Neorhizobium galegae bv. orientalis str. HAMBI 540: one gene and its partner. The protein of the gene in region 1 interacts with the protein of each later gene in a pairwise test. Links are inferred from orthologs where the notes say so. Each region holds a gene or a part of one and is shown on either strand. Other genes may lie near its edges.

Region 1 (5,064 bases):
GCCGGCTATATCGGCTCCCATACGTGTCTGGTGCTCGCCGAGCGAGGTTATCAGCCGATCGTCTTCGACAATCTCTCCAACGGGCATGCGGAATTCGTGCGCTGGGGTGAGCTGGAACAGGGCGATATCCGTGACCGCGCCCGGCTCGACGAAGTGTTTGCCAAGCACAAGCCGGATGCCGTGCTGCATTTCGCGGCGCTGATCGAGGTGGGGGAATCGGTCAAGAACCCGGTTGCCTTCTACGACAACAACGTGGTCGGGGCGCTGACGCTGCTGTCGGCGGCGATCGATGCCGGCATCAAGGCCTTCGTGTTTTCCTCAACCTGCGCCACCTACGGCCTGCCGGATCGCGTGCCGATGGACGAGACCCACAAACAGGCGCCGATCAACCCGTACGGCCGCACCAAATTCATCGTCGAGCAGGCGCTGAAGGATTACGGCACCTACAAGGATCTGAAGTCGGTCATGCTGCGCTATTTCAATGCGGCCGGCGCCGATTTCGAGGGCCGGGTCGGCGAGTGGCACACGCCGGAGACCCACGCCATTCCGCTCGCGATCGAGGCGGCGCTCGGCCGTCGCCAGGGTTTCAAGGTGTTTGGCGACGATTACGACACCCGCGACGGCACCTGCGTGCGCGACTATATCCACGTGCTCGATCTGGCCGACGCGCATGTGCGGGCGGTCGATTACCTTCTCGCAGGCGGTGAGACGGTAGAGCTCAATCTCGGCACCGGCACCGGCACGACGGTGAAGGAACTGCTGGCGGCGATTTCGGCGGTTTCCGGAAAACCTTTCCCGGTGGAATATACCGGCCGGCGCGAAGGTGATTCCACCTCGCTGGTCGCCAATAACGACAAGGCGAGGGCGGTGCTCGGCTGGGAGCCAAAATACAGCCTGAACGATATCATCCGTTCGGCCTGGGACTGGCATTCCCGCTCCAACCATCATGTGATTTGAAGGACCACGGCATGGCGGAAGGCGAGGTCAAGCTCGAGGAAAGCTGGAAACACGCGCTCGGGCCTGAGTTTTCCAATCCCTATATGAGCGAATTGCGCCGCTTCCTCGTCGCCGAAAAGGAAGCGGGCAAACGCATCTTCCCGAAAGGCTCGGAATATTTCCGGGCTCTCGATCTGACCCCGCTCGACGAGGTGAAGGTCGTCATCCTCGGCCAGGATCCCTATCACGGCTTCGGCCAGGCGCATGGGCTTTGCTTTAGCGTTCGTCCGGGCGTGCGCGCCCCGCCGTCGCTCGTCAACATCTACAAGGAGATGGAGACGGATCTCGGCATTCCGCCGGCGAGGCACGGATGCCTCGAACATTGGGCGGAGCAGGGTGTCCTGCTTCTGAACAGCGTGCTGACGGTCGAGGAGGCGAGGGCGGCCTCGCATCAGGGCAAGGGCTGGGAACGGTTCACCGATGCGGTGATCCGGGCGGTCAACGACGAGTGCGATGGCGTCGTCTTTATCCTGTGGGGCTCCTATGCCCAGAAGAAGGCGGCTTTCGTCGATCAGCAGCGCCATCTGGTGATCAAGTCGGCCCATCCGTCGCCGCTTTCTGCGCATAACGGCTTTCTGGGCTCGCGGCCGTTTTCCAAGGCGAATGCCTATCTGCAGTCGATCGGCAAGGATCCGGTCGACTGGCGCCTGCCGGAACAAGTCTAATTCTGTGAACGATTGACCGATGGTCGTCTACACAGAGTGAACAATGCGTTCGGATCGTCGCGTCTATCCAATTCCCGGTCCTTCCACCATCTTTACCCCAGAACAGCAGGCCGCACAGGCGGTCCGCAGAAAAGGGGTTTAAAATGCTCGACCAGATCAAAGGCCTCCACCACGTCACGTCGATGGCTGCCAGCGCCAGCACCAACAACAAGTTCTTCACCGACACGCTCGGCCTTCGCCGGGTCAAGAAGACCGTCAACTTTGACGCTCCGGACGTTTACCATCTCTATTACGGCGATGAAGTTGGTTCTCCCGGCTCGGTGATGACCTATTTCCCATTCCCGCATATCGCCCGCGGCCGTCAGGGCACCGGCGAAGTCGGAACGACACTCTTCTCGATTCCTGAAGGTTCGTTCGGTTTCTGGACCGACCGCCTGACGAAAGCCGGCGCGGAAGGCATCAAGGCCGATAGCGCCTTCGGTGAAAACCGCCTGCATTTCGCCGGCCCTGACGGCGACGGGTTCGCGCTCGTTGAAGTCAAGGACGATGCCCGCAAGCAGTTCGTCGGCAACGGCATTACCGAAGATCACGCGATCCGCGGCTTCCATTCCGCTTCGCTTCGTCTTCGCGATGAGGGTGCCACGGCTGAACTCCTGAAATTCATGGGCTACCAACAGGCCGACGCACAGGATGGCGTGACCCGTCTGATCATGCCGGGCGGCAACGGCGCCGATGTCATCGACATCGAAACCATGCCGAACATTGCCCGCGCCAATCTCGGTGCCGGCTCGGTCCATCACATCGCCTTTGCGGTCGAGAACCGCGCAAAGCAGCTCGAAGTCCGCAAGGCGCTGATGGATACCGGTTACCAGGTCACTCCGGTCATCGACCGCGATTACTTCTGGGCGATCTATTTCCGCACGCCGGGCGGCGTACTGTTCGAAATCGCCACCAACGAACCCGGTTTCGATCGCGACGAGGATACCGCTCATCTCGGTGAAGCCCTGAAGCTGCCCGCACAGCATGCACATCTGCGGTCAACGCTCGAACAACATCTCGAACCGCTGGACGCCTAACCAAGCGACGCGTCCAAGGAGACCATCATGAGTTACGACAGTTATGTGCACCGGGCGCGCCCCGGTGCTCCCGGAGCGCCGATCCTGTTCGTCTTCCACGGCACCGGCGGCGATGAAAACCAGTTTTTCGATTTCGGCGGCCGGCTGTTGCCGGGCGCCACGGTTATCTCGCCGCGCGGCGACATTTCCGAACACGGCGCGGCGCGTTTCTTCCGGCGCAAGGCAGAAGGCGTCTACGATTGCGAGGATCTGGCCCGGGCGACCGAGCGGATGAGCGAATTCGTCGCCGCCAACCGCGAACGTTACGGTTCCTCGACCGTGCTCGGCCTCGGTTTTTCGAACGGCGCGAACATTCTCGCCAATATCATGATCGAGAAGCCTGGCCTGTTCGGCGCGGGCGTGCTGATGCATTCGCTGATCCCGTTCGCGCCAAAGGACCGCAAGGACAAGCTTCAGAGCCGTGTGCTGATCACCGCCGGCCAGCATGATCCGATCGCCTCCGTGGCCCAGACCACCGACCTTGCGGAATACTTCAAGAAGCAGGGCGACGCAGTGACTTTGGAATGGCATGGAGGCGGACATGAGATCCGTCCCAACGAGATCGAGGCCGCCAAAAAGTTCTTCGCGCCCTACGGCGCTTGATGTCAAAATGAAAATGCCCGGCTCCTCGATCGAGAGCCGGGCATTTCGATCTCAAGTTTTGCCGGCTTTCCTATTTGCGGGCGGTCGCCGTGCCGAACACCTTTGTCGATGCCGGCTTTGCCTCGGAGGTCTTCTCCTCCGCTTCGTCGTCGCCGTTGTTGTCCTCGCCGTTGCGGAAATAGTTGGCGACCGTTTGCGTGTGCAATTGCGTCAACTCGTAGCAGTAGGTCACTTCGCGTTCGTTCGGCGACCAGTAAGCATTCGACTCGCCGCATTCCGCGGCGGTCAGCTTGATGCCGTCGTCGAGCTTGTAGAGCCCGGAAAGAAGCTCGGCCAGGATATCCAGAACCTTCGCCGTCTTCGTCAGGTCCGCATAATCCCGGAGTTCCTTGTTGTTCGGCTTCTTATAGGTGATCGTGAACTTGTTGTTCTGTCCGTCGGTCCTCTGATGCGGCTTCAGGACACCGAACCAGCTGTCACGCGCTTTCTGATATTCGCCGACGCACTGCTTGCGGCGCTCCTCCGGAAATTCCAGGTTGTCGGCCGATTCCTTGAACTTCTCCGCATCCTTGCCAACCATCATGCAGACCATGCTGAAGGCGCGCTGGCGGTCGAGCGCGTGGACATCCCACAGGGCCTGCTCCTCTTCAGCCGCCTCGCTTGCCTCGGCGGAAAACGTCCAGCCGTCGACGGAGTCGGTCAGCGCCGTATCGAAAACCTCGCCATCCGCTTCCAGCAGGAGCAGCGTGGAGAGGGTATCCACGGCATCTTCTTCGCGGCCAAGAACCGGCAGGTTGAATTCCGAAACCAGCATATGTCCGGCTTCATGGAACAGGAAAAACAGCGCATTGCCGAATGCGAACTCGACACTGTCCTCGACCTGCTGCTTGGAAAGCCCTTGAAGGTCGTCGGTGAGGGCTGCCGCCTGGGCGCCGGGCATCGGCAGCGCAAGTAGCCCGATAAGGGCGAGAGGGAGAAGGCTGCGTCGCATCGGGCCTGTCTGCTTTCTGAAATCGATGTTGATCTGTCGCGTCCGCGATCCGAGCGATGCGGGGATTTGTCGGTCGTCGCGAGGCTGATTTATTCTATAACGCCGAGCTTTTAAGGTTGGATGAAGCAGTATTGTTGCCGATGTATTTCGACAGCCTTCGCGAACATTTAAGGTTTGTTAGAATTTCCTCACTTTCATTGGTGAGCGAACTCCCAATGTAGCATCGGGATCGTCCCGCAATTGATTTGCCGGCCAATAGCCAGATCGCCGAAAGCTTCCACATGTCCGGAAAATCAAGTTTGCCGCACCGCAGGTAGCGAGGCGATCCACGCACGAAACTGTGATGCCGATGGCGACAGAACGTCGCGGGGTTCTTGGTTGTCAATCGATCCAAAGACATATACATGCTTACCATCAGCGCACTAGTATTTGCCATGCCAAACAACAACCCGACTCTCGGCTTCCTTTTTAATGACGTCGCACGCCTGTTTCGAAAGCGCTTCGAGCAGCGCGCGAAGCATATCGGCCTGACGCGTGCCCAGTGGCAGACGATTGTCTATCTCTCCCGCTGCGAAGGCATTCACCAGAAGGCGCTTGCCGAGCTTCTGGAAATCTCGCCGATTTCGGTGATGCGGGTGCTCGACAATCTTGCGGAACGCGGCCTCATTGAGCGCCGCCCGCATGAGACCGACCG
Region 2 (3,941 bases), 1.8 Mb from region 1 along the record:
CGGCCTTCGAGGTGAGCTTTGCCGGTGTCACCGACGTCTCCGTTCGGTTCACGCAGCAGAACCAGTTCGTGACGGCATAATTCCGCGGCCCCGCCTGGGGTAAGAGGGCCGGCTGTCGGAGGTTACCCCAACCGGCAACCGTTCGCCAAAATGGAAGGCCGCGGGCAACCGCGGCCTTCTGGTTCGACAACCCTATGCGCCCTTAGGACGTCCGTTTCTGCCCGCCGCCGTGAACCGCGACGATCAGGCGCGGATTGGCCTTGGCGGTTTCAAGCGCCGTGCCGGCCTGCAGGCGGAGTTCCTGTGGGGAGAAGGCGTCTGCGGTGAGTGCTGCGCCGACCGACAGGCCGATGCCGCTTGTGCCGTCGGAGGCGGCAAAGACGAGATTGTCGGTGATCGAGGCGATCAGCCGTTCGGCGATCGGCTGCACGCTGTCGCGGCCGACGTCGCGAAAGACGAAGGCGAAATCGCCCTTGCCGATGCGCGCCAGGAAATCGTTCTTCTTGATCGCCTTGCGGAAGATCGAGGCGGCCTTCTTGACGATCCGGTTGACGGCGGGATCGCCGTAGGTACGGGCGAAATGCGGCAGGTCGGTAATCGTCACCATGAAGAGGGCGGTATCGCGGCTGTCGGCATCGACACCGTAGAGTGCCTCCAGCCGTTCGGCAAGCGCCGCATGATTCGGCAGCGAGGTCAGCCGGTCGCGCAGGGTCACCGAGCGGGCAACCGACGCTTCGCGTTCGGCCTTGACGAGACGATCGGCACCGGAGCGAAGAATGGCTTCCAGTTCGGTTTCGGCGACCACGGCGTCGGAGAGCGAGACACTCAGATATTCGATTTCGGCCAGAATATCCTCAGGTCCCGCGGTGCTGTCCTGACGCAGGCTGCGGGCTACAGTTTCCAGCACCCGGCTGAAACCCTTTTTCTGGGCAACGCCGCTTGCCATCTTGTCCCGAAGTTCCAGCAGCAGCTTTATTTCCTGATCGCGCCCCCTGACAGGCATGAGCGCCACGAAGGCCGGGAGCTGATGACGCAGCCCCATCTCGTCGAGCACCGTCTGCGAAGGACCGGCAGTGAGCGCCAGCACTTCGCGCGAAAGGGCGGGGTCGCCGCCCAGCAGCGCCTCGTGGAAGAGCTCGTAATTGCGCGGCAGGCCGCTCACGTCCAGCTTCGCCATCAGTTGGACGACAGCCTGCAGGCTGCGATCCTGTACCGTTCTGCTCGCTTCGGCCGCCATCTCTCGTCCCCACAGTTGTTCGATAGTGCAACAAGCCATGCGGGACCGGTTTTAACATTTGCTAAAAAGGGCCGGATCGTCGGGAGTTACGGTTAAGGGACCGTCGAAACGGTCGATCGAATGCGATCCATGAAATTTCCTGATTGGATTCAAAAAGCAATTTGCTTTCAATATCGCCAGCCGAATGTCCAGATCAGGAGCCTGCCGTGACCCGTATTCTCTATTCGCTCTGCGGCGCCGACGAGAGCCGCCCGTTTTCGCCGCATTGCTGGAAAGTCGTGCAGGCACTCGCCCACAAGGGCCTCGATTTCATCGAGAAGCCGACGCCGTTTACCGAAATACCCAGCCTCGAAGGCGGGTTTTCGAAGACGGTGCCGATCCTGAGGGACGGCAATGAGCTGATCCGCGACAGTTTCGAGATCGCGCTTTATCTGGAGGAGACCTATCCGGACCGGCCGACGCTGTTCGGCGGCCCGGCCGGTAAGGCGCTTGCCCGTTTCGTCGAGGGTTTTTCCCAGATGGTGGTGCACACGGCGATCACCAAGATCGCGGTCAAGAACATTCATGACATGCTCGGAGAGACCGATCAGGTCTATTTCCGCACCAGCCGCGAGGCCCGGCTCGGCAGGACGCTGGAGGAGATGGAAGCGAGCCGCCAAGCCGAGATCGACGGTTTCGCACCAAAACTGGAGCCGATCCGCCACGCCCTGAAATATCATGACTTCATCGGCGGCGACGGCCCGCTTTTCGTCGACTACATCCTGTTCGGGGCGCTGCAATGGATGCGCGTCACCGCCGGGGCCAAGGTGTTTTCCGACAACGACCCGGTCGGGTTGTGGTTCGAACGCTGCCTCGACCTGCATAATGGCGTCGGGCGCAGTGTGACAGCGGCGTGAAATTGCCCGAACCCCCTTGTTTCCAGTGAAAGGGGCGGGTAAAGACCGCCCACTTTCCCCCTTAATCACGGGGCCACAGGAAACGAAGGATAGAACGATGGCGATTGAACGCACGTTTTCGATGATCAAGCCGGATGCCACCAAGCGCAACCTCACTGGCGCCATCACCAAGGTGTTTGAAGACAATGGCCTGCGCGTCATCGCTTCCAAGCGCGTGTGGATGAGCAAGCGCGAAGCCGAAGGCTTCTACGCCGTTCACAAGGAACGCCCGTTCTTCGGCGAACTGGTCGAAGGCATGACCTCCGGCCCGACCATCGTTCAGGTTCTGGAAGGCGAAAACGCCATCCTCAAGAACCGCGAGATCATGGGCGCCACCAACCCGGCCAACGCTGACGAAGGCACCATCCGCAAGACCTTCGCGCTGTCGATCGGCGAGAACTCGGTTCACGGTTCCGACGCTCCGGAAACCGCCGCCCAGGAAATCGCCTACTGGTTCTCCGAAACCGAGATTGTCGGCTGATTTGAAATCTGAGGTCAGGAGCCTCAAGCTTCTGATCGGAATCATCAAAACCGGGGCCCTGGCTCCGGTTTTTTTATGGGCCGGCCTCGTGCAGCAGGCGTGAGCTGCCGTTCATGCCGGGCAGTCGTCGTCCCGCCCGTAGTCCACCGTCCCGTCTGGCTTGAAGACTTCCGGGTTCCGCTCGTAGCCGGCGCCGAGCACCAGCGGCTTGCTGGGAAGCACCGACTGGTCGACGTCCGAGACGAGCTGGGTCTTCAATTCCTGCAATGTCCGGCCGCCCGCATCCACCAGCCTGATATCCACGGAATAAGGCTTGTCCTTGCGCACGCAGCGGACATTGGGGCTCTGCAGGGTAATCTTGTTCCATGCGGGGAAGATCTTTTCGTTGATGACGATCGGATCGCCGCCGGCGGGGTTGTCGAATTTGGCGATCGCCACGGTTCCGTCCGGTATCGGCCCGGTCTTGTTGAGCGTCACGAGATAGGTGGCGCTGGCGACCCGGTAGTTGAACACGAAAATATGCCCGCTCACCTCCACCAGCTTTTCGGTTTCCCGCTGGCATGCGGAAAGGGTAAGCACTACAAGGCTGAAAACCATAAGCCGGCGCATCATGACACGGCCTCCTTCTTCCGGCGATGATAATGGCGGCTGGCTTTGACGCGGTTGCCGCAGACCGCCATGTCGCACCAGGTGCGGCTGCGGTTACGGCTTCGGTCGATGAACAGCCAGCCGCAACTGCCGCAGATCTTCATCCGCGCCAGTTCATCGTCGGCAAGCAGCCGGAGCGCCGAATGGGCGGTCGCCGCCTCCAATGAGTTTCTCTCCGCACGGCGAAGGATAGCCACGGTCGCTTCGAGGAAATCGGCAAGCAATGTCTGTGCGTCGTCGCCCAGCACCCGGGCGCGAAAATAGCGGTCTATCGCTTCGCGCAGCGCGATGAACGGCGCGCGGTTCTCGGCCTGAACGGGCGCGAGATCGCCGAACAGCGCCCGCTCGGCCGAGAATTTTTCGGCCGCTTTCGGAAAGGCATGCATCTGCGGCGGTTCCGCGAACCGGTCGATGCTGCGTTCGGGATCGAAGCGCAGGATGACGCTGTTGGCGACATCCAGCGCCAGCGCGCCACCGGCAAAACGATGCGGGGTCCAGGAGAAACTCATGCGATATTATAACTGGTAAAATGGGATTGACCAGTTATATTCGTTATCGCTATCGGAGTGCCCATGGCCTATCTCTTGCAGCAACTAGCGAACGCGGTTCCGCTGGCGGCGCTCTATGCGACGCTCGCCTT

The links. Proteins that work in one complex are often made in the same cells at the same time.
Region 2: the proteins of ung (region 1) and ndk interact in binary tests that used the Escherichia coli proteins (3 or more experiments, as listed by UniProt). The link is inferred for Neorhizobium galegae bv. orientalis str. HAMBI 540 from one-to-one orthologs.

Annotation. Positions count from the first base shown.
Region 1 is NZ_HG938353.1:2,848,160-2,853,223, reverse strand. Bases 24-2,814 are described here. They hold ung (uracil-DNA glycosylase), read left to right. Parts: upstream 24-968; coding sequence 969-1,661; downstream 1,662-2,814. Other genes in these bases: RG540_RS14160 (alpha/beta hydrolase), read left to right, coding at 2,765-2,814; RG540_RS14165 (VOC family protein), read left to right, coding at 1,805-2,737; galE (UDP-glucose 4-epimerase GalE), read left to right, coding at 24-957. Also shown: more of galE, read left to right, coding at 1-23; more of RG540_RS14160, read left to right, coding at 2,815-3,379; RG540_RS14155 (DUF4344 domain-containing metallopeptidase), read right to left, coding at 3,450-4,370; RG540_RS14150 (MarR family winged helix-turn-helix transcriptional regulator), read left to right, coding at 4,775-5,064. UniProt on the Escherichia coli protein: Excises uracil residues from the DNA which can arise as a result of misincorporation of dUMP residues by DNA polymerase or due to deamination of cytosine.
Region 2 is NZ_HG938353.1:1,032,493-1,036,433, forward strand. Bases 1,137-3,941 are described here. They hold ndk (nucleoside-diphosphate kinase), read left to right. Parts: upstream 1,137-2,230; coding sequence 2,231-2,653; downstream 2,654-3,941. Other genes in these bases: RG540_RS05285 (GGDEF domain-containing protein), read right to left, coding at 1,137-1,237; RG540_RS05290 (glutathione S-transferase family protein), read left to right, coding at 1,444-2,133; RG540_RS05300 (hypothetical protein), read right to left, coding at 2,765-3,265; RG540_RS05305 (CGNR zinc finger domain-containing protein), read right to left, coding at 3,262-3,810; RG540_RS05310 (branched-chain amino acid ABC transporter permease), read left to right, coding at 3,874-3,941. Outside these bases: RG540_RS05280 (hypothetical protein), read left to right, coding at 1-80; more of RG540_RS05285, read right to left, coding at 203-1,136. UniProt on the Escherichia coli protein: Major role in the synthesis of nucleoside triphosphates other than ATP. The ATP gamma phosphate is transferred to the NDP beta phosphate via a ping-pong mechanism, using a phosphorylated active-site intermediate.